One region of the Photorhabdus kleinii genome, then DNA from elsewhere that is predicted to be linked to it. Evidence: predicted binding sites of a transcription regulator. Region 1 holds the regulator's gene; each other region holds the start of a gene.
The links. The regulator CRP, encoded in region 1, controls carbon source genes, mostly activating them, when cyclic AMP is high. The targets are predictions, from matches to a motif close to ATGTGANNNNNNTCACAT.
Positions count from the first base shown of each region.

Region 1 (6,298 bases):
GCCGCTCTTTTCCCTAAATACCTTTCGGTTAATTTTAGCGATAGCCCTTTTTGATCAGAGCAATATTTTCCTTTTTTATCACAAACCACCCCTTTTTCCGGGAAGAAAATGTTAGCAGTTTTAGTAACAGCCAGCGTGGAGAAGGACAGTAAAAAAAGAGATGCTATAATCAGTTTTGTCTTCATAACAATTACCTTTACTTATTGAATATCAAAATAGAGCATATGTTTTGTAGGGTATGAGAGTAAGTTGATTAAGGAAAAAACAGCCATTGATTTTGTTGTACTATGCTACAAATATTGATGTGCTATGATAGCCGCCCCGTTGTCGCGAGGCCGTTTTATCTGGAGCCAGTTGTGCAGGATAAACAAATTGCAGGAGTGGCAGGGCAACAAATACAGCGATAAAAATGAGTAGGATAGACTCCTATGTTACTAATAATAGATAACTATGATTCTTTTACATATAACTTATATCAATATTTTTGTGAATTGGGTACAGATGTTTTAGTTAAGCGTAATGATGAACTGCAACTTGAAGATATTGAGAGATTGATGCCTACTCATCTGGTGATTTCCCCTGGCTCTTGTACCCCAAATGAAGCAGGAATTTCTCTGGCTGCGATTTCTCATTTTTCGGATAAGTTGCCGATTCTTGGTGTTTGTCTTGGACATCAGGCAATTGGGCAGGCGTTTGGTGCCAGCGTGGTAAAAGCCAGGGAAGTGATGCATGGAAAAACTTCTGCTATTCACCATAATCAGCAAGGTGTGTTCAAAGGGCTTAACCGGCCATTAACCGCGACTCGTTACCATTCATTGGTGATTGCCGCAGAGACATTACCAGCCTCATTTGAAGTCACCGCATGGAGCCAGCATAACGGCAATGTCGATGAAATTATGGGCATTCGTCATCGCACTCTACCGCTGGAAGGGGTGCAGTTCCACCCTGAAAGTATTCTCAGTGAGCAAGGTCACCAGTTGCTGAGCAACTTTCTGAGATATTAACCAGATACCGATAATTTCTTCATTTATCCATCTTTTTCATTTGCCCATCTTTGATTTTTTATGCATATTCAGTGATTATAATTTCACTTTTGAATGGCGTGTATATAGAAAACGGGTGGGAAAATGAAGGAGCATACCGCAGTAGATAGAAACGCATACGATCAAGTTATGTTGCCAATTTATTCACCAGCGCAGTTTATTCCGGTGACAGGGCAAGGTAGTCGTGTATGGGATCAGCAAGGGAAAGAGTATATTGATTTTGCGGGAGGGATTGCTGTTGTAGCTTTGGGCCATTGTCATCCTGCGTTAGTGGATGTTTTGAAGCAGCAGGGGGAGAAACTTTGGCATATCAGTAACATTTTTACCAATGAACCGGCTTTGATTTTGGCGCAGAAACTGATTGATGCGACTTTTGCTGAGCGGGTATTTTTTGCCAACTCAGGAGCAGAAGCGAATGAAGCGGCATTTAAACTGGCTCGCCACTATGCCATTACGCGTCACAGTCCCTATAAAACCAAAATTATCGCATTTCATCAGGGTTTTCATGGTCGCACCTTATTTACTGTCTCCGTGGGTGGTCAGCCAAAATATGCTGATGGTTTTGGGCCAAAACCCGCGGATATTATTCATGTGCCTTTTAATGACTTAGATGCAGTGAAGGCTGTCATAGATGACCATACTTGTGCTGTTGTATTGGAGCCTGTACAGGGAGAAGGGGGAGTCACGCCGGCAGCACCGGCATTTATTCGTGGGTTGCGTGAGCTTTGCGATAAGCATCAGGTGCTGTTGGTGTTTGATGAAGTGCAAAGTGGGATGGGACGTACCGGTAAGCTATTTTCTTATATGTATTATGATGTTACGCCGGACATCATTACCACAGCAAAAGCATTGGGAAATGGCTTCCCTATTAGCGCTATGCTGACGACAGAGAATATTGCTTCAGCGATGACGCCGGGAACTCACGGTACAACTTACGGCGGTAATCCGTTGGCTTGTGCAGTTGCAAATGCTGCTTTTGATATTATTAATACACCAACAGTTCTGGAGGGAGTTGAGAAACGCCATAATTTGATGATGAATTTTCTGAATGATATCAATCAGAAACATTCGATATTTGGTGAAATCCGAGGAAAGGGTTTGCTGATTGGTGCAGAACTCAAAGCACCATATCAAGGAAAAGCCAAAGATATTCTGCAACTGGCGGCTGAAAATGGCTTAATGTTGTTGAGTGCGGGTGGTGATGTATTGCGTTTCACGCCTTCGTTGATTATTAGTGAAGAAGAGATTGCTCAAGGAATGGAGCGGTTAGAGCAGGCAATTAACCAGTTGGTGTAATTAAATATAAGAGAAATCAGCGCAGGATTATGCGCTGATTAATCAGGCGTTAACGTGTACCGTAAACAACAATAGTTTTACCGTGTGCGGAGATCAAGTTTTGATCTTCTAGCATTTTCAGAATGCGACCAACCGTTTCGCGGGAACAGCCAACAATCTGGCCAATTTCCTGACGCGTGATTTTGATTTGCATTCCGTCCGGGTGGGTCATTGCATCTGGTTGTTTCGCCAGATTCAATAAAGTTTGGGCAATCCGGCCGGTAACATCCAGGAAAGCCAGATTACCGACTTTCTCAGAAGTTGTTTGCAAACGGTTTGCCATTTGGGCAGATAAACGCATCAAAATATCCGGGTTTACCTGAATCAGTTGACGGAATTTTTTATAGGAGATTTCAGCTACTTCACAGGCGCTTTTGGCCCGTACCCAGGCTGTACGCTCTTGCCCCTCTTCAAATAATCCAAGTTCACCAATGAAATCCCCCTGATTTAAATAGGAGAGGATCATCTCTTTGCCTTCTTCATCTTTAATCAAAACCGCAACAGAGCCTTTTACGATGTAGTAAAGCGTCTCTGCTTTTTCGCCTTGATGAATAAGCGTACTTTTAGATGGATATTTATGAATATGGCAGTGTGACAAAAACCATTCAAGAGTGGGGTCTGTTTGTGGCTTGCCGAGAACCATTCGTTTCATCCTCTGTTGTTATCGCTGCCTAAATAACACGAGAATCTAAAAGTTTCTCGTCAGGCTGGCTTATAAAGACACTAGCTTAACATTAGTTTGTTGAAAAACCGACAGGTAAGGGTTTTATATAGGTTATCTGAAATTTGAACCCTAGGGTATTGATCTTAACCTATATATACCTGGCCCACTTCTGTTTTTAACACAGGAAAAGGCTTCTGTCTTGTCTTGTATTGTTTCAGCATAATAAACCGCTCATTAGATTGCTAGCTTAATACTGAAAGAGTAGGCTTGGATGCAAAGAACGACTTAAGAGGTATTTATGCAAGCGCGGGTAAAATGGGTTGAAGGATTGTCTCTTTTGGGGGAGTCATCTTCCGGTCATCAGATCATGATGGATGGTAATGCCGGCGATAAGGCACCGAGTCCAATGGAAATGGTATTAATAGCAGCCGGTGGTTGCAGTACGGTTGATGTAGTTTCTATTTTGCAGAAAGGCAGGTATGACATCAGAGATTGTGAAGTAAAATTAACTTCCCGCCGTCGTGAAGAGGTGCCACGCTTGTTTACTCATATTAATCTGCATTTTATTGTTACGGGTAAGGATTTAATAGATAAAGCGGTTGAACGTGCAGTCATGCTTTCCGCGGAAAAATATTGCTCTGTTTCGTTGATGTTGGGGAAATCAGTTGAAATTACCCACAGTTTTGAAATTAAAGAGATAGATTGAGAAATTATTTTTGATTAAAAAATAACAACAGGTAACTAATTATCTCAGTTACCTGTTTTTTTAACTGAATAATATAAGATGCAAATTTTAAGTACTGGATTTGTTAAATTGACCTCAGGCGCTGATTAACAAATCTTTTCCCCTTCCAGTAATCGCTGTACCAATGGCGTCATAATTAATTCCATTGCTAATCCCATTTTTCCACCGGGGACCACGATGGTATTAATGCTTGAAACGAATGAGCCTTGTAACATTGCTAACAAGTATGGGAAATCAATTTGAGTCAGATCACGGAAGCGGATGACAATAAAACTTTCATCCAGTGATGGAATGGCTTTGGCTGAGAATGGATTGGATGTATCAACGGTAGGGACACGTTGGAAGTTGATATGTGTTCGCGAGAATTGTGGCGTAATGTAGTTAATATAATCATCCATAGAACGCACGACGGAATCCATCACAGCTTCCTGCGAGTGTCCTCGTTCTCCGGTATCGCGGACAAGTTTCTGTATCCATTCAAGGTTGACAATCGGCACGACGCCCACGAGCAGATCAACATGACTGGCAACATTATGTTGTGGTGTGACAACGCCACCGTGCAGACCTTCATAAAACAGCACATCAGTCTGCTTGGGTAAGGATTCCCACGGCGTAAAGGTACCGGGGAGCTGGTTGTAAGGGACGGCATCGTCATAGGTATGAAGATATTTCCGACAGCGGCCTTCACCGATTTCACCATAATCGATCATGGTTTTTTCCAGCATGCCAAAATCATTGGCTTCTGGCCCAAAATAACTGATATGCCTGCCTTGCTCTTTGGCTTTACGGATTGCGGCATCCATTTCAGGGCGGGTGTAACGGTGGAAACTATCTCCTTCTATCTGCGCGGCACTGATGTTAAGTTGCTGGAAAATCTTACGGAAAGCTAAACTGGTTGTTGTTGTTCCGGCACCGCTGGAGCCGGTAATTGCAATAATCGGATGTTTGACAGACATTCAGTAAACTCCATAATGTTAAGAATGGAACATTTCTTTTGGCACAATATTGATGCTCTCATGCAGTTCAGACCACACCAGCATAACATCTCCCCGTTTCAACTGACGGCGAATGTCAGCGACCTTCTGCTCCAGCGATTTTTCATCTTCTCCATAATCAGTGCCTTCCCGCAAGATAAAACTCTCTATCAAATTTAGCAGAGTTTCTGGTTCCAGTTGTTGCCACGGAATAATCATTGTGGTTGCTCCAGATAAGATGACAGCCAATTTGGGATGCGTTGTTCCAGCCACATTTGTGGTTTCTTCAACGAACCACTGACAAAGCCGACATGTCCACCATATTCTGTCATTTGATATTCAATATTTTTGGGTAACATTTTGAGATCAGGGACAACTTCCGGCGCCATAAAAGGATCGTCTTTAGCATGAATAATCAGCAGTGGCACAGTAATATCAGGCAGACGCGGCAGAGCACTGCACTGGCGGTAGTAGTCCGCTGCATTTTTAAAGCCGTGGATTTTTGCGGTTACAATTTCATCAAATTCTCGAATATGTTTCAATCTTTTTACCTGAGACAGATTAATGGGGAGTGAACCGGGGTAGCGTAACAATTTACGGGTGGCATTACGTTTCAGGCTATTAAGTAAATAGCGTTCATAAACCTGAGAAAATCCTTTTTCTATCCGCAGGGAACAGGCTGCCAGCATCAGAGGAGCAGAAACAATAACGGCAGCATTGATCTGAGCATCTGTTTTTTCTTCTGCCAGATAGCAGGCCAGCATATTACCGCCGACTGAATAACCTACGGCTGATGTGGGGGCATCACCGTAGGTCTGTTTTAACCAGCTTAGAAAATAACGGGCATCGCTTGTTTCGCCAGAATGATAGAGGCGTTTTTGGCGGTTTGGTTCGCCACTGCATCCGCGGAAATGCATGACAACACCAAGCCAGCCTTTTTTCTGGCAGACATGAAGTAAACCGTGGGCATAAGGGCTGTGAAAACTGCCTTCCAGACCATGAAACAGGATCAGTCGTGGCTTATGTGCTGCGGTGGCGGGATCTTCACTCCACGCCAGATCAACAAAATCGTTATCCGGTAAATTAAGTCGTTGCCAATAGGGTTGCAGTTCAGGATACCGCCGCACCAGACGCGGGAGTAGTGTCTGCAAATGCGGATTACTGGCTCCGGTGAGAGGACGAAAGATATCAGTCATAATGGTTTCGAGTTAAATTGATTAGTTATCTTGTATGGTGAATAACATACTGATATTTTCTGTGAAAGGGAAACGCCATTATTCAGGATGAAAGGTAACTCTTCATGACAGCAAGCCTAATTTTTTCATTAACAGCTTTTTTGTTTATTTCTTCCATTACGCCGGGGCCAAACAACATGTTGCTGACGTCATCAGGCGCTAACTTCGGCTTTATCCGCTCTTTGGGATTGCTCTTTGGCGTTGTTCTGGGCATGCAGACGATTTTATATCTGGCTGCTTTCGGAATAGCGGCGTTGCTGTTGGTCTATCCTGCTATTCACACGGTTATGAAAATTGCAGGT
Region 1 covers NZ_JAJAFY010000066.1:548-6,845, reverse strand. Annotated here, with positions in the region: gene LG003_RS20930 (YcgJ family protein) at 1-185, opposite strand, end outside; gene LG003_RS20925 (aminodeoxychorismate synthase component II) at 429-1,004, shown strand; gene argD (bifunctional acetylornithine/succinyldiaminopimelate transaminase) at 1,128-2,339, shown strand; gene crp (cAMP-activated global transcriptional regulator CRP) at 2,389-3,021, opposite strand; gene LG003_RS20910 (OsmC family protein) at 3,341-3,748, shown strand; gene LG003_RS20905 (phosphoribulokinase) at 3,874-4,743, opposite strand; gene LG003_RS20900 (YheU family protein) at 4,762-4,980, opposite strand; gene LG003_RS20895 (hydrolase) at 4,977-5,957, opposite strand; gene LG003_RS20890 (LysE family translocator) at 6,062-6,298, shown strand, end outside.

Region 2 (6,298 bases), on a different contig from region 1:
TGCTGTCTGACCCAGTCAGCCAGTTTTCCTGAATAATTATCCAATCGTTGCATAAATATTCGTGCACATTGCACCAGTAGTCTCCGCAAGTTCTTATTTCTTCGTTTACTGATACCCAGCAGGGTATTTTTTCCTCGCTATATTGCCTGGGAACTAATCCCGTTGAGGCGGCAAAATCACGACTTTTGGCATATTGTCGACCATCTTCCCAACGATGAAGAAAGTAAGCTAGCTGTGATTAAACCAACACCGGGGAGGGTCATAAAACGCTGGGCTGTGTCATCCGTGGTGATCGTGTGTTTTAGTTCAGATTCTAACTCGACTATTTGTTCAACAATATAGTGATAATGGGCGTGTAGTTGCATCAACAATCGGACCCGATAACTTGGGAGTTCGTGCTCTGCCAACACAAACGATAAGCGCTTATAATAGCGTCTCCCCTCGGTAGGCTAATCCCAAACTCGAGTAAAGAGCCATGTATCTGATTAGTCGTTTTGATCTTATCCCGGACAAGTGACTTCCTGACCCGATGTAATACACGCATTGCTTGTTGAGCTTCAGTTCTGGGCTGAACAAAATGCATTGAAGGACGTGATGCGGCTTCGCATATCGCTTCGGCATCAACAAAATCATTCTTGTTACTTTTAACGAAAGGTCGGACAAACCGAGGCAAATGAGTTTAGCCTCATGCCCCAAATTTTATAGTTGATTTTCAAAATCTGGTCGAGAGAAGAGTTTCGGAGCAAACCGGTGAAGCGATAAATCTTTCTATGTTCCATTAAGCAATATAGGCATGTCGGTTAACGGGTTATTTTCGATATCGGTTTTGAGCACCTTAATAACGCAGCTTTTTCTTAATTGGTATAAGTTAACGAGAGTTTTTTCCTAATTGCATACCTACTTGTACTTAAGCTGATGATGTAGTTCATATCAAGTTTGAGCCAGCATCGAATGATTAAACCTTAATTTCGCCTGGACATTTCTCCTAAGCTGGCTTAATGTCTCTGCCTCTGATTTTGATAAGTTTGGTAATTTCCAAGTTCTTATTCATTGTCATGGTGTGGTTCTTGCTGGTTGTGGTGGCCCATTGCTCTAAATCATTCGGTAATATATCAGCGGCGAAACCCTCCTAGTCACAAAAAATATGTCTTATATCTCCACTCTAAAGGATAAGATTTTACGATACACTAAATAAATTGGGATTACAGTTTCACAGCCAGACTAAATTTTAAAAAAATGTATCCTTATAGTGTATAAATATATCATAACACTACGTTTATTATTCTAAACTTTACTCATTCTATATTGCATTGAAATATGAAGAAAAAACGTCCTATTTTACAAGATGTTGCAGATCGTGTTGGTATAACTAAAATGACGGTAAGTCGTTTTTTGCGTAATCCTGATCAAGTTTCTGAGCAATTGCGAAAGAAAATAGCGGATGCTTTAGATGAGTTAGGTTATATCCCAAATAAAGTACCGGATATTCTCTCTAATTCCACTAGTCATGCTATTGGTATTTTATTGCCTTCTTTGACTAACCAAGTTTTTGCGGAGGTTATTCGTGGTATCGAATATGTGACGGATAGTTATGGTTATCAAACTATGTTGGCTCACTATGGCTATCGCTCAGAAAAAGAAGAAGAGCGTTTGATTTCTTTACTTTCCTATAATATTGATGGTTTGATTCTTTCAGAACGTACTCATACTCCACGAACTTTAAAGATGTTGGGAACGGCTGGTATCCCTGTCGTTGAACTGATGGATTGTGTTTCTCCTTGTTTTGATATGGCAGTTGGTATTGACAACTTTGAAGCAGCTCGGCAGATGGTAATGGCAATGATTGAGCGTGGTTGCCAGCGGGTGATTTATCTTGGTGCGAGACAAGATGAAAGGACAATTATTCGTCTGGAGGGCTATGAAGCTGCAATGAAAAGCGCCGGGTTAAAGCCAGGTAAGATAATGACACCAGACAGCTCTTCTTACACATTAGGGGGGCAGTTACTGAATGAAGCACGAACAAAATATCCTGATGTTGATGGTCTATTCTGCACTAACGATGACCTCGCAATCGGAGCAATTTTCGAGTGCCAACGTCAAGGGATAGCTGTACCACATGATATTGCGATAGCTGGCTTTCATGGCCATGATGTTGGTCAGGTGATGACACCAAAACTTGCCAGTGTATTGACGTCTCGTGACTTATTGGGGCGGAGGGCTGCCGAATTATTAATGGCTCGGCTGAAGGGCGAACATTTACCGCAAAAAATGATTGATATCGGCTTTCAGTTATCTCTGGGAGAGAGTATCTAATCGGTCTGCTGGATTTGCGTTTTTTTGAACTCATTTGTGATGAATATCACATTTATATTTCCTGAATATTCCGTGTTGTTGCGAATTTCGTCTCTACTTCTGATAATGTTACCGATAACAGTTACCGGTAACATTTCGTGGATAAAATATCTACGTTGAGGAGTTTATATGAACGATGCCCAACATTCGAATCATGTTTTTGTGCTTATGGGGGTATCCGGTAGTGGTAAATCTGCTGTTGCCAGTGCTGTGGCCTATAAATTGGACTCTGCTTTTTTAGATGGTGATTTTTTACACCCAAGATCTAACATTAATAAGATGGCTGAAGGCTACGCACTGAATGATGAAGATCGTGAACCTTGGTTGAAATCACTGAATCATGCAATTTTTGCTATGCAACGCACAAACCCGGTTTCCCTGATTGTTTGCTCTGCTTTAAAAAAACATTACCGGGATATACTGCGTGATCGTAATAAGAATCTGTCATTTCTTTATATGAAAGGCGACTTTGATTTAATTGAAAGTCGATTGAAGGCACGTAAAGATCATTTTTTTAAATCTCAAATGTTGGTATCTCAGTTTGAGGTATTAGAAGAGCCGGGGAGTGATGAACAGGATGTTTATCTGGTTGACATTAGATCGTCTCTTGATGAAGTGATAAATCACTCGATAAGAATAATTAATAGTGTCATTTCAGGGGAAAAATAATGAGTACTTTAACCTTAGTGCTGACAGCGGTGGGTTCTGTTTTTTTACTGTTGTTTTTGGTGATGAAGGCCAGAATCCACGCTTTTGTTGCGTTAATACTGGTTTCTATGGGGGCGGGTGTTTTTTCTGGTATGCCACTGGATAAAATTGCTGAAACAATGCAAGAAGGAATGGGAGGAACGTTAGGTTTTCTGGCTATTGTTGTCGCACTGGGGGCGATGTTTGGTAAAGTTCTGCATGAAACAGGCGCACTGGATCAGATTGCGATTAAACTACTAAATAGTTTTGGTGAAAAGAATGCTCATTATTCATTGGGGATCGCTGGCCTGGTTTGTGCTTTGCCATTGTTCTTTGATGTAGCTATTGTTTTATTGATTGGTGTGGCGTTCGCGGTCGCGCGTCGTACTGGCGGTAATGTAGTGAAGCTGGTTATTCCTCTGTTTGCTGGTGTCGCCGCAGCAGCAGCATTTTTGTTACCTGGTCCAGCACCGATGTTGTTGGCTTCACAGATGAATGCTGATTTTGGCTGGATGATCTTGATCGGTATCAGTGCAGCGATTCCTGGGATGTTACTGGCGGGGCCAATCTTCGGTAATTTTATCAGTAAGTATGTCACTCTGGATTTGCCCGTGGATATAAGTGAGCCAAGCCTTGGTCAAGGTAAGATGCCATCTTTTGGTTTGAGTTTGTCACTGGTTCTGTTCCCTTTGGCTTTGGTTGGGTTAAAGGCTATTGGTGAGAATTTTGTTGAACAGGGTTCTGAGTTGTATCAGTGGCTTGAATTTATCGGTCATCCATTTTCTGCGATTTTGGTTGCTTGTTTGATTGCTATTTATGGTTTGGCAATTCGCCGTGGGATGAGTAAAGAAAAAGTGATGGATATTTGCTCTTCGGCTATTCAACCGGCTGGAATTATTTTATTGGTGACTGGGGCTGGTGGTGTATTCAAACAAGTATTAGTGGATTCTGGTGTTGGCCCTGCTTTGGGAAACGCATTGATTGGGGCGGGTCTGCCTATTGCATTAGCGTGTTTCATCCTTGCTGGTACAGTACGCGTTATTCAAGGTTCTGCAACTGTTGCCTGTTTGACAACTGTTGGTCTGATTTTGCCCGTTGTTGATCTTCTGGAATATTCTAGTGCCCAGCTTGCAGCTCTTTCAATTTGTATTGCGGGTGGTTCTTTGGTATTGAGCCATGTTAATGACTCAGGCTTTTGGTTATTTGGTAAATTTACTGGTGCAACAGAATCTCAAACACTGAAAACTTGGTCAATTATGGAAACTATTCTTGGAATAACAGGAGCCATTGTTGGAATGGTTTTCTTTGCCATGTTGTAATTCATATGAATTAGGAGATTGTATTAGATTAATACCGCCTTCCTTAGAAGGCGGCAAGATAAGTTAACTATTTGAAAATATTGCTGACATTAAAATAGTGTTCTTGCTAACGGGTGACGGTGGCACCAGCGATCTTTATAGGAGAAAGTAGGTTTGCCAATAGAATAGCGCATCGTTTTTTGATTCTGTTGGCAGAGCGTTGAAGCATTTTGAATATTTAACCACATGACAATGCTTCCAAGGCTGAGATTAGCGTATTCAGGATCGTATCCACCGTTTACTGCATCGAATGAAACCCATTGAGGGCTGTCTGATTTTATAACTAAATCGTAGGCTGCTGGGGTTCCATTGATAGTTAATACACATCCGTACAGATGTTGTTTGAGTTCGGTGTATAGTTCGGTTAATTTTCCTTTTTCTTCTTCACTGTGTTTTTTTTCCCACCGTTTTTCGTACAGTGTGGTGTAAATATCAACAAATTCCTGGCAGGTGAAATCATCAATTTGATGTATTTCTCCGCCTGCACGCTTAAATTTATTAATTTCATTACTCCGATTTCTTCTTGTTTTATAAGAAAAATCTTCTTTAGCAAGGCATATTGTTCGCTTGTTTAATCGGCCATAGTAGATGTTGACGAAGTTTTCTTTGTGTAGAGGCGATATGGTTTTTGATCTCCCTGGGATGATAGTTTTTAGATGTTTGGCAATAGGGAAGAGAATTTCATCGTAACTGAAAAAATAGTAGTCCTTTTGGTGACTTGCTGCCAGATGATGATCTTTACATGTAAAGTATGCCCCTTCGATAACGTTTTCTATTTGTGGATTTTCTTTGACATAAAAGATAAAACTATTGCCAAATTTTTCATTTAAAAAACGTACAATATCTGGATGAGTAGATATTCCACCACCATAGAGAGAATACGCTTGTTGGTAACGTTCGAAACTACATTCTTTCCAGCCGGAGATGAGCCTTTTTATAGAGCTGAGAGGATACTTTTTGGGAAAAATCATATTTTAAATACTCTTTTTAACGCTATGTTTTACACATGGTATAAACTTATTTTCAACGTATTAAATACAACAAAAAAGATAGTTTGTCTTTATTAAATGGGTTTCTTATGAGCTCATACATATTGTAAATCTAAGATTATAAGTTTAATTTTTCTGTACTAAAAACAAGATAAGTATTTAGTACTATTCCCAATCAAGCCTTATTGTTGCTTATTGACCGAGAACATCTATTAACTGTTGATATAACGCTTCAGCACTGCGCTCATAACCTGCGGCTGAAAGGTGAACATAATCAGGACGAGCAAGATCTTGTTGCGCCCAGCGCCTAATTGAGCATTTTCCACCCATATATGCACGCCAGTTCCAGAATAGTGTGTGCTGATCTTGAGCGACTTTTTGTTGAGTATGGATGATATTATCCAACATTGTTGGTTGTTGTGCTATACAACTTGTAAATTGGTTGTTTTTCAAAGAATCACCCGGCCCAATGATAAGGATAACTGTTTGTGGTAACTGATTACGAATCTGTTTTATCTTAGTTTCCAGTTGCTGGCGATAGCTTGATAAACCCAGCGAATGATTAAATGCCTCATTTGTGCCATAAGCGAGGATCACCATATCAGGATGCATTTGAACTAATGTATCAATCCATTTTGGCTGCCATTTATCCATCATATTAATAGTTGCACCATTAATACCCAAGGCAGATAACATAATACCTGGTTGTTTACGTTTGATAAACCAGCCGCCTAATTTTAACTGATTATTTTGTATCGCCATAATATTAACTGGGAATGTAACTGATTCTTCAGTAGAAAATTGCCAGTGATCATGGGTTGCCGGTAATTTTAGTATTCGTTTGGTTGCAGATTGTACCAGAATCTGAGCATCACCCGATGCTTGGTATAACGTTTTGAGTTGATAGCGATC
Region 2 covers NZ_JAJAFY010000011.1:693-6,990, forward strand. Annotated here, with positions in the region: partial or broken gene LG003_RS08175 (IS110 family transposase) at 1-693, opposite strand, end outside; gene gntR (gluconate operon transcriptional repressor GntR) at 1,318-2,313, shown strand; gene gntK (gluconokinase) at 2,482-3,021, shown strand; gene gntU (gluconate transporter) at 3,021-4,358, shown strand; gene LG003_RS08195 (GNAT family N-acetyltransferase) at 4,448-5,368, opposite strand; gene LG003_RS08200 (SGNH/GDSL hydrolase family protein) at 5,579-6,298, opposite strand, start outside.
Region 2: gntK (gluconokinase) is a predicted target of CRP. The motif match lies at 2,348-2,365, and genes of this name have one in related genera.

Region 3 (6,298 bases), on a different contig from region 1:
GCTATGAAGAAAAAGGGCCTGTTCCAGTGCAGAGATCCGGGCATAGATCAAAAAAACACACATTTCCCACGACAAAATGGGCATAACAACTTTATTTATCCATAACCAACCATTAATTTTTATAGATGGTGTTAGTCTGTGAAGTAATTTAAGTACTTTTTTCATCCGAAAATAGTTTACCAGTCTGTCACATTTTGCTCCCTGTTTGTTAAAAAATTTATGCAGCAAACAGATACTGAGTTTCCACAAAAGGAATATTCTTATGCTGAAAATTATTCAATCCCCATCCAAATATATTCAAGGACCTGATGCTCTGCTCCATATTGGTAAATACACAAAAACCATCGCCGATCACGTTTTAGTTATCATCGGTAATTCAGCGATGAAATTAGTGGGAGATACCGTTCATAACAGTCTGGAACAGTATGAAATCACCCGCCATTTTGAAGTGTTTGGCGGCGAATGTAGTCGGAATGAGATTAGACGCCTGTCTGACATTCTTAAAAAACATGAATGCCAAGCCGTTATTGGTATCGGTGGTGGCAAAGTACAAGATACAGCAAAAGCAGTCGCTTACGAATCCAGATTACCTGTTCTGATTGCTCCCACTATCGCTTCCACTAATGCGCCAACCAGTGCTCTCTCTGTTATTTACAGCGATGATGGCAAATATGAAGACTATCTGTTTCTCCCAACAAACCCAGACATTGTCCTAATCGATACCCGCATTATCGCTAAAGCCCCAACCCGTTTTCTGATTGCCGGAATTGGCGATGCGCTGGCAACTTACTTCGAAACCCGCATTTGTGGAGCCGGCCATAAACCTCGAATGACAGATGGCGGGATATCCCGTACCGCAATAGCCCTCGCTCATCTCTGTTACGAAACTTTGTTAGAAGAAGGCTATAAAGCAAAATTGGCTGTTGAAACAGACGTCAGTACACCTGCGGTGGAAAATGTCATCGAAGCTATTACTTACTTAAGCGGCCTGGGCTTTGAAAATACGGGGGTAGCCGCCGCTCATTCCGTACACAATGGCTTTACCGTATTGGAAGAATGCCACCACATGTACCACGGCGAAAAAGTCGCCTTCGGGGTATTAGTTCAACTAATACTGGAAAATAGCCCAAATGAAGAATTAGATACTTTCCTTGATTTCTGTGTACAGATGGGACTACCGGTTACTCTGGATCAACTTGGAGTAAAAGATGGTGAAAAACTGAAAGAAAAAGTGATGGCAGTGGCGAAAGCGAGTTGTGCCGAGGATGAAACCATTCACAACATGCCTTTTGAAGTGACACCTGAAAAAGTGTACGCCGCTATTATGGCTGCTGACCGGATGGGACGCGACTGGCTGTATTAAGTTTGACAAGAGCGGGCAAATTGTCCGCTCAACTTGTTGACAAAGCACTGATTTTTTATCCAATCATTTGTTTTAATTTAATGAAGTCTCGTTCATCAAACAGAACCTGCCGCCATATTAAGAACTACGCCCCCCCAAATTTTTCTTCCTGGAAAGATCTCACTTAGTACTAGCAGGTTAACTCAAAATATAAATTTACTATTCTGATTTTTTCAATTTAATAACATCACTCCAATTATTAATAAGAAATGTGCATTCATGACACCCAATTTGGCTTCCTTTATTAAAATACTCTTTTGCCTTATTAAAATCTCGATTTACACCGATCCCATTTAAATAATTCGTTCCAATCGTGCGATAGCCTTCAAAATATCCACTTTTTCCAGCCAATTCGAAAAGTGCTCTCGCATCTGAGTATTTATTTTCATCTTCCAAAATAAACCCCAAATTAACCATAGATCTTAATTTATATTTATCATTTCTTGATATAGATAACTTATATCTTTCACTGGCTTCTTGACGATAACCTTCTGTTTGTTGTATTACAGCGAGCATCCAGTTTGCATCTACATTCCCATTATTTGCCCTCTTTATTAACTCGTAATATTCATTTTCATTTTTAGGCATTGGAATAGAAAATTCTGATAAAAAATCATCTGAATGATTGAAAACAATCGATGGGGTATCTTGTATGTTCATATCTGAACTCTGAGCAATAAAAGAAAAAAAGAACACTGAATAGAGAAAATATTTCTTATTTTTTACAAAAAAATCACTCATAAAATAATCTCGCTAAAAGTATCATTTACCCCTATTATGTCAATATTTGAATTTAGTGACGCCATCTGCATGTTTTGATCCACAGTAAAAAACACATCCACTATCTTAGTCGTATTCCCATTATTCCAGAGCACTGAGCTTTCCAATCCATGAATGTTACCATTGATATCCTTAAATCCATTTTCTTTATATGTAAGATTTATAGCAGAGATTCCTGACTCACTTAATTTATACAACTCTCCGTCATCAGTTATACCATCTTTATTGGCATCAATCCATAACTCTAATGAATTCCATAGACTATCATTTTGATCAAAAATACCATCACAATTATCGTCAAGATCTGCTAATGCGACAAACCCATTTTCTGATTTGTTTCCATTTTTTAATATAAAATTATTCCCGAACAACTCATTTCCATTATTTATTTTTCCATCTCCATTTTTATCCCATACCAGAAATGCATTATTGGCTTCTATCCATCCTGAACTTTCAACAATACCATCATTATCATGATCAAAATATATAGAACCATTTTCCGCGATGGTAATAATACCATCGCCAGTTAAATCAATAATAAGTGGTGTTTCTGTATTTTTCTGATCTTCAACAACTTCTTCAAGATTATCTAATACGGCATTTGGACTCATTCCTCGTAATTCCTGAATGAAATCTATACCATTCTTATCATTATCATAATGTGAAACTCGAAGAATTGAATTTACAAAATCTATACAGTTATTGGTAAGGAGATTGTAATTCGGTTTAAAATCATAGAAATTTCCATTTTTTAAGTCAGAGATGTAACTTTTCATATTATTAACCACACTCTCTGAATATATTGGATATGTAACACTGGAAATTTTTGATTTATCGTATGCTATTGAGTCTCTAAAAGAGATGTTCTCAACTCCTCCTACTTGCTTATTATCACCTAAGCATCCGATTGATTCACCCTGAAATTCAACCCATACATGTCCAAAAGTAGATTTACTAACGTCTCCTGTCGCATTAGTATATTTAGTACCTGAAGGTGCTATTTTTACTGTTATTGTTTCTACATGCATTTCTTTAAAATTTTCGTTAAAAATTTTATCAACTAACCCATAGTCTTTACTTGGCATAGTTATTTCCTTATTGAAAATTTCCATGATTTTCTTTGACAAATTAAAGGAAATACAATTTACTGCAAATAGAAATAATTATCAATATCACTACTGAAATTTTATAAATCTATATCAAAAAATCAAATTAATAGTTTACTAATATTTTATCTTATTATTACTTCATTATTATATTCTTCGATAAGAAATTAGAACTGTTGGCATTTTGCATCGCTATTTTGGATCCTACCGTTGTCTTGAATATAGCCACAGCGATGACAATGAATTTTTCTATAATCATTAATACTACAAAGGTCATGAAAATTAAAAAGGATAATCTTGGCTAACCCAATGAATATCCACCGAAAAGCAAATAATTTCTGTTAATACTGCTTGCAGTGAAGTGAAAATCGATCAACCGAGAAAACGCACTGTTCAAAATCAGTGCGTTAGGAAACAAATTTATCGAGCCTATTCAGGCCAAAAATTTTCATCCATTATTTGCTCAAATATCCAAGGACAAGTTTCAGGAAATACACTACGCCTAATATTAGTTTCCCTCTCTGCTGCAATAATGGCATCACCATAAGCATCAGAGGAAATTTCGCTAAGTTCTGACTTTAAGCTGGGATTTTTTTTAAGACGACGGGCTATTTTTCTTCTCTGTTCTTCAATCGTAAGCTCCCAGCTCCGACCTTGCCGTTCAGATTGGAATTGCCATTTTAGGAGATGAAGAAACAGTACCTCAAGACGAGATTCCAGCTCGTTTCTTTGGCTATTTCCCATACTTTCTATTTCCTCCGAAAGGTTTTCCCTGTCCAATTGATTCAGATTGCCGGAACGAAGCAAACCTGCCTGCTCCTGCGTCCAACCATAAAAATCGCTGTCATAACGTGTCGTCATGGGTCCTCCACTGGGTATATCAGCTATACAACTGTATAAATTATGAGTCTGGCAGATTATTGGCATACCGTCAAAACAGTATGTTTATCATCAAAATCGATTAGCAGCCCATTCACCATAAATTGAGAAGATCCCTTCGTTTAGTAAGGATACATATAAAATAACAAATAGAAGATGTATGAAAACTGTGGTTTTTGTTTGATAAAGAACAAAAACGAACCAAAAACGCTCACCAACAATTAAGTAAAGCTCGTTATTGTGACAATAGTCACAATTTCATTGGTAAAGCACATTTCAAAAAGTTAACAAATCACTCAGAATTACCGCTAGGGCAAAACAACTTTAACAACTGAGTGTTGTTTCACAGACGAGGTTGAGTGATTTCGACTATCATAATTTTCGTTATGGAAAATAACCACTTACAAAACCTTTCATTTTCCCATCCGGTGGCATTAGTCAACCGGCAAGCTGTTTATAAAACCAAAAATGCCATCGGAGGCAAAATATGTTAAGTATTTTCAAGCCGGCACCTCATAGGTCCCGACTGTCAACAGAACAGATAGATCCAGTCTATCGTCGCTTACGTTGGCAAATTTTTATGGGGATCTTCTTTGGTTACGCGGCTTACTATCTGGTAAGGAAAAACTTTGCACTTGCAATGCCTTATCTGGTTGAGCAAGGTTTTTCCAAAGGTGAGCTCGGTTTCGCACTATCAGGGATCTCTATCGCATACGGCATCTCCAAATTCATCATGGGCTCCGTATCCGACCGTTCTAACCCACGATTCTTCTTACCTGCGGGTCTGATCCTCGCGGCTGTTGTTATGCTGTTTATGGGTTTCGTACCTTGGGCAACTTCCAGTATTACCATTATGTTTGTACTACTGTTCCTGTGCGGCTGGTTTCAAGGCATGGGTTGGCCTCCTTGTGGTCGTACTATGGTGCACTGGTGGTCACAGAAAGAACGTGGCGGTATCGTTTCTATCTGGAACTGCTCACATAATGTTGGCGGCGGCTTACCACCATTGCTATTCCTGTTAGGTATGGCGTGGTTCAATGACTGGAAAGCCGCACTTTATATGCCAGCTTTCGCCGCGATTCTCGTTGCATTGATTGCGTTCGCGCTGATGCGTGATACACCACAATCTTGTGGCTTGCCACCAATCGAAGAGTACAAAAACGACTATCCTTCTGATTACACAGAGAAAGATGAAAAAGAGTTAACAGCTAAACAGATTTTCATGCTGTACGTGTTACCTAACAAACTGCTGTGGATGGTTGCTATGGCTAACGTATTTGTTTATCTGCTACGTTACGGTGTTCTTGACTGGTCGCCAACCTATCTACGTGAAGCCAAGCATTTCGCACTGGATAAATCTTCATGGGCTTATTTCCTGTACGAATATGCCGGTATCCCAGGCACGCTACTCTGTGGTTGGATGTCAGACAAAGTATTTAAAGGCAACCGTGGTGCAACTGGGGTGTTCTTTATGACACTGGTTACTATCGCCACTATCGTATTCTGGTTGAACCCACCAGGTAATCCTACTGTAGATATGGCTTGCATGTTGATTATTGGCTTCCTTATCTACGGCCCAGTGATGCTGACGGGTCTACATGCCCTTGAGCTGGCGCCAAAAAAAGCCGCCGGTACAGCCGCTGGCTTCACCGGCTTATTTGGTTACTTAGGTGGCTCTGTTGCTGCAAGTGCTATCATCGGCTATACCGTTGAGTTTTTCGGTTGGGATAGCGGCTTTATGGTGATGATTGGTGGTAGTATCTTGTCCGTTATTCTATTGCTAATCGTCACGATTACCGAAAAAAAACATAAACAGGAAATAGCCCAACAATATGGCTAACCTTTGTCATTAAACTGTGATATATCGCTGATAATATTAATTAAGCCGCAGCATTATATATGCTGCGGCTTTTTTCAACCTCTAAACTAAGAGATTATGTCAGTGAGTATTATTAACACAGACAAACACACAGTTTAATGAGATAGATTTCATCTCATTGCTAAAACGGAGAAACACACATGCAAACTCCAATCAAAACAATAATAACAGGTATTATTTTAGCCTCATCGATGTCAGGCATCACACAAGCGGCAGATAAGATTGTTATCGCCCATCGAGGCGCAAGTGGAT
Region 3 covers NZ_JAJAFY010000009.1:7,337-13,634, forward strand. Annotated here, with positions in the region: gene LG003_RS07260 (glycerol dehydrogenase) at 263-1,363, shown strand; gene LG003_RS07265 (tetratricopeptide repeat protein) at 1,562-2,143, opposite strand; gene LG003_RS07270 (hypothetical protein) at 2,140-3,267, opposite strand; gene LG003_RS07275 (DUF29 domain-containing protein) at 3,718-4,149, opposite strand; gene glpT (glycerol-3-phosphate transporter) at 4,655-6,007, shown strand; gene glpQ (glycerophosphodiester phosphodiesterase) at 6,187-6,298, shown strand, end outside.
Region 3: glpT (glycerol-3-phosphate transporter) is a predicted target of CRP. The motif match lies at 4,406-4,423, and genes of this name have one in related genera.

Region 4 (6,298 bases), on a different contig from region 1:
TCTCTTTTGCTGGCGGTTTTACACCTTCCAACTGATATTTTTCCCCCATAGTTGTCCATTTATGTTTACCCAGTTCGTGATAAGGCAGAAGCTCGATTTTTTCAATATTTTTCATATCTTTGGTAAATTCACCTAGCTTATGAACGGATTCATTATCATCGGACCAACCCGGAACCACAACGTAACGAATCCAGGTTTTCTGGTTACGTTTAGCCAGATAGCGGGCAAACTCCAAGGTGCGATGATTGGAGACACCGACTAATTTCTGATGAATCTCATCATTAAGTTGCTTCAAATCGAGCATAACGAGATCTGTGGCATCCATTAATTCATCAATAACCGGACCATAGCGGCGGACAAATCCATTAGTGTCAAGACAAGTATGAATACCTTCGGCACGACAGGCTCGGAACCAGTCACGTACAAATTCAGTTTGAAGAACGGCTTCACCACCCGATGCAGTAACCCCGCCACCGGATGCGTTCATAAAATGACGATAGGTTGTCGCTTCTTTTATCAATTCTTCAACAGTCACGTCTTTGCCGCCGTGGGTATCCCATGTGTCGCGGTTATGGCAATAGAGACAACGCATCAGGCAACCTTGAAAGAAAACAATAAACCGGATACCGGGGCCATCAACGGTGCCACAGGATTCGAAAGAGTGGATACGACCAAGTACGGACATAACAGGTTTACTCCAAAACTGGCAGGATAAACGACAGGATAAACGAATAGAGGCCCTAAAATTCAGGGCCTTTGCTAACAAATTATTACATAGATTGGGTAAAAGTACGGGTAATTACATCCTGTTGTTGCTCTTTAGTCAGTGAGTTGAAACGTACGGCATAACCTGATACCCGGATGGTGAGCTGAGGGTATTTCTCAGGGTCTTCCATGGCATCGAGCAGCATGTCACGGTTCATCACATTGACGTTCAAATGCTGACCACCTTCAATTTCTGCTTCATGGTGGAAATAACCATCCAGCAAACCAGCCAGATTAGTTTTGCGTGTTTCATCATCTTTGCCTAACGCGTTTGGTACGATAGAGAAGGTATAAGAGATACCATCTTTTGCATAGGCGAAAGGCAATTTAGCCACAGAGGTCAAAGAGGCGACGGCACCTTTTTGATCACGACCATGCATTGGATTGGCACCGGGTCCAAATGGTGCGCCAGCACGACGTCCGTCAGGGGTGTTACCGGTTTTCTTACCATATACCACGTTAGAAGTGATAGTCAGAACGGATTGTGTCGGTACCGCGTTGCGATAAGTATTCAGTTTCTGGATTTTTTTCATGAAACGTTCAACCAAATCACAGGCGATATCATCAACACGTGAGTCGTTGTTACCGAATTGTGGATATTCACCTTCAATCTTGAAATCAACCGCTAAACCATTTTCATCACGAATCGGTGTCACTTTGGCATATTTGATGGCAGACAATGAGTCAGCGGCGACAGATAGACCGGCAATGCCACAGGCCATAGTACGGTAAACATCACGGTCGTGCAGTGCCATCAGCGCCGCTTCATAGCTATACTTATCATGCATATAGTGAATGATGTTTAGTGCAGTAACATACTGTTTTGCCAGCCAATCCATAAAGTGATCCATGCGGGCCATAACCTTGTCGTAATCCAGCACTTCATCTTTTATTGGCTCTTCTTTCGGGCCAACCTGCATTTTCAGCTTTTCATCTACACCGCCGTTAATAGCGTACAGCATCGTTTTAGCCAGATTTGCGCGGGCGCCGAAGAATTGCATCTGTTTACCCACAATCATAGGGCTGACGCAACAAGCAATAGCGTAATCATCGTTGTTGAAGTCAGGGCGCATCAAATCATCGTTCTCATATTGCAAAGATGAGGTATCGATGGAAACTTTTGCCGCGAATTTTTTGAAATTTGTCGGCAGTTTTTCGGACCATAGGATGGTCATGTTGGGTTCTGGTGATGGGCCCATTGTGTATAGGGTGTTCAGGAAGCGGAAACTATTTTTAGTCACCAGCGTGCGACCATCTATTCCCATACCTGCCAGCGATTCTGTTGCCCAGATTGGGTCACCGGAAAACAGTTCGTCGTATTCAGGTGTCCGCAGGAAACGAACCATACGCAGTTTCATCACCAGATGGTCAATTAATTCCTGAGCTTCAACTTCTGTCAGCTTACCCGCTTTCAGGTCACGTTCGATGTAGATATCCAGGAAACTGGAAACGCGACCAAAGGACATTGCGGCGCCATTTTGAGACTTAACCGCTGCCAGATAAGCGAAATAAGTCCACTGTATCGCTTCCTTAGCGTCAGTGGCGGGGCCAGAAATATCATAGCCGTATTTAGCCGCCATCTCTTTAATCTGGCCCAGAGCGCGGTGCTGTTCAGCGATTTCTTCACGCAATTGAATAATCATTGCCAGATCTTCACCGTTTTCCAGTTTTTCCTGCAATGAATTGAACTGAGCTAATTTATCATCACGCAAGAAATCGATACCGTATACTGCAACACGACGGTAGTCACCAATAATGCGACCACGGCCATAGGCATCAGGCAGACCTGTCAGAACACCAGATTTTCGGCATTTAAGAATATCTGGTGTGTAAACATCGAAAACGCCTTGATTATGCGTTTTGCGGTATTCAGTGAAAATCTGTTTCAATTTAGGATCGAGTTCACGGCCATAAACTTTACATGATCCTTCTACCATTTTGATGCCGCCAAATGGGATTAGGGCACGTTTTAATGGGGCTTCCGTTTGCAGGCCAACAATGGTTTCCAGATCTTTTTCGATATAACCTGCGTCGTGGGAGGTAATAGTAGCAGCAACATCAGTATCAAAATCAACCGGCGCATGAGTGCGGTTTTCGATTTTGATACCTTCCATGACTTTTTCCCATAAGGTATCGGTCGCTTTTGTCGAACCTGCCAGGAAAGATTCATCACCCTCATATGGCGTATAGTTTTTTTGGATGAAGTCACGAACATTGACTGCGCTTTGCCAATCACCCAGGTTAAAACCTTGCCATGCTACAGAGAACTTTTTATTTAATTCAGTCATGATACTTCTACCTTTGTAATAATCGAACTTTTAAGAAATCAGGCGAGAGAGCTAATTAATGTTTTTGCTCACTACGCAGATAAATTGACCAGTAAGTTAAACCCACCAAAATGGCGCCACCGATAATGTTACCAATAGTGACTGGAATTAAATTGTTAGTAATAAAGTGTGCAATGGTGAGTTGAGAAAATTGTTCAGGCGTTGCCCCTACATTAATCCAAAATTCAGTTGGTGCGAAATGCTTAATAGCAACACCAAGCGGGATTAAAAATATATTCGCAATACTGTGCTCAAAGCCGCTGGCAACGAACATACTTACTGGCAAAATCATGGCGAATATTTTGTCCATTAAACTACGTCCGGCATAACTCATCCAAACAGCGAGACAAACCATTAAATTGGCGAGAATGCCTAAAAATAGCGCTTCAATAAAAGAGTGATGCATTTTATGGTTTGCTGTTTGCAAGACATTCAAGCCCCATAATCCGTCGGCAACACGGTATTGACCGGCAAACCAGATAATGGCGACGAAAAATAGCGCGCCAATCAAATTACCGAGATAAACGTTAATCCAGTTTTTAATCATTTGATACCAGGTTATACGCCCGGTGGCTTTGGAAATAATCGTCAACACAGTAGAAGTAAATAAATCTGCTCCGCAAACGACTACTAACATTAATCCAAGGGAAAAACAGATACCGCCGACTAATTTAGCTAGCCCATAAGGGACAGATGTGGTTCCTGTAGTCACGGTAATATAAAAGACGAATGCAATGGAAATAAAAATTCCGGCAGTTATTGCTGACAGATAGGTAATGGCAACAGGTTTAGTAGTTTTATAAACACCAATGTCATTGGCGATTTGTGTCATTATCGCAGGTGGTAATAGGTTAAAGGGGGTGTCAGCTTTCATACCAACATTCTCTTTATCATTAATAAGTTACGGTACGTAATGATAGTAACAAAGGCGTGAAGGGGAGAATTTGATATAGATCATAATTCCCTGAGAGTGGACTCTGTTTTGGGGAGTGAAAATGGTTTAAATTCAATTTAACCTGTTGATTTTAATAAAATAAAAAAATTTTAAAAATTATAATATTTTTTTATTTAACCCATTGGTAGGAAGTTTGGTAAGTAAAATTACAGGCCAAATTGTTATTTACTTGTTGTTGCAAATAAATTTAATTTAACCTGAATTTTACTTTTAATTATAAATTGTCTTTTCTACAATTTTATTTTGCGTTCCAGAAATCGCATTTTGCTTTTTGCAGCTTCTCATAAGCAGCCAATAAAGCCTGATGAGCGGGCAGTGATTTTAAATCTGCATCAACTGACCACAGACCATAAAAACAGTGTTCACCAGAAATAGCTGCTGATGCTGCTTCAACAGCATCTTGCCCATACATTTTTACGAATGCTTGATAATATTGTGTAGGCGCTTTATCCGCTTCCAGAGCAAGTAAAAGTAGTGTTTGCAAACAGCGATAATAATTAGCGCGTTCGGCCGTAAAGATTGAGGCGTTAAAATCTTGAGTCCATTCTACCCAAATTAAAGCCTGTTCCAAATCACCGCCAGCCAGCGCCAACATGGATTTCAGTTCACCAATCCGTAAATTGCTCCAGCCATTATCTTTACCCACCGCAATGCCAAACAACTCACGGATACGGGTAAAATCATCCAAACCTTCTTCATCTAATTGCTCAATCAGTGCCAGATATTCTTCGGCTTGCCACTGGCTATCCGGTAATGCTAATAAAGCTTCCCGCAAATGCGTTCCCATCGTGTTATTAGCAAGATGTAAATCTTCCACAGGATAAATATCAGACATTCCCGGGACCAAAATACGGCAGGCATAAACACCAAGGTGCTCGTAGTCAGCAATATAAACTTCGGCATCCAATTGTTTGAAGATAGCCATCAAAGTGGCGAACTCTTCTTCTGTCGTGCCGCTGAAATTCCAGTCATCGAACGCATAATCAGCATCTTGTTTGAATAAATCCCAACTGATTAAACCGCTCGAATCGATAAAGTGAGTTTCCAGATTGGTATGTTCTGCCACTTCTTCATTATCGAAAGTCGGCGCATTGAACACATCCAGATCTTTCAAACTGCGTCCTTGTAATAATTCGGTCACAGTACGTTCCAGTGCTACACCAAATTCAGGATGTGCACCAAAAGAGGCGAAACAAGTCCCGTTATTGGGATTAAACAGCACTACGCAAATAACCGGGAACTGTCCACCGAGAGAGGCGTCATAACAATAGAGTGGGAAACCTTCATCCTGTAATTTGCTGACTGCGGCGACAACGCCGGGATAACGGTTCATCACTTCCTGGGGAATTTCTGGCAGGCTGATGCCTTCGGCGATAATACGATTTTTCACATAGCGTTCAAAAATTTCAGATAATCCCTGAACTCTGGCTTCATTCATAGTGTTGCCAGCTGACATACCATTGGAAACATAAAGATTGCCAATAATATTCATCGGAATATAGACGGTATGATCATCAGACTGACGAGTAAATGGCAGCGAGCAGATACCACGCTCTTCATTACCTGATTGCAAATCGACTAACTGACTGGCGCATAACTCATTTTCAGGATTATAAAATTGGTGTAACCGGTCATCCAGAATGCCTGCTGGTAGAGAATCATCTTCCGGTAAAGCAAACCATTTTTCATTCGGATAATGGACAAAATCACCGTTAGCGATAGCTTCGCCTAAATAGAAGTCAGCAAAAAAATAGTTAGTTGACAAGCGTTCAAAATACTCCCCTAAAGCAGAAGCTAAAGCGGCTTTCTTGCTGGCACCTTTGCCATTGGTAAAACAGAGAGGGCAATCGCGGTCGCGGATATGAACCGACCAGACATTAGGAACCGGGTTCAGCCATGAAGCTTCTTCGATATTAAAACCAAGGTGTTGCAGTTTTTGCTGAAAACGGTTGATTGAGTCTTCCAGTGCGGCGTCTTTGCCGGGAATAAAGGTTTGCGTCATGGTATTCACTTATGAGTGCTCGTTATGGGGCGCTCATCATACGAGTTTTTTTTCAGTAGCTAAAGTCTGGTATGTATCACAGATTTATTGTTATCATCATCCATAATCTAACAGGATATTTTTTATTAAGGAAGAAGCATGAAAAAGATGAAACACACAGCTTTAGCCAGTTTATTGGCATTAATTAGTGGTTCTGCTTTTGCTTTACCAAATATTACGCTTTTGGCGACAGGAGGGACGATTGCGGGT
Region 4 covers NZ_JAJAFY010000060.1:14,094-20,391, reverse strand. Annotated here, with positions in the region: gene pflA (pyruvate formate lyase 1-activating protein) at 1-685, opposite strand, end outside; gene pflB (formate C-acetyltransferase) at 771-3,053, opposite strand; gene focA (formate transporter FocA) at 3,109-3,966, opposite strand; gene ycaO (30S ribosomal protein S12 methylthiotransferase accessory factor YcaO) at 4,286-6,049, opposite strand; gene ansB (L-asparaginase 2) at 6,188-6,298, shown strand, end outside.
Region 4: focA (formate transporter FocA) is a predicted target of CRP. The motif match lies at 4,035-4,052, and genes of this name have one in related genera.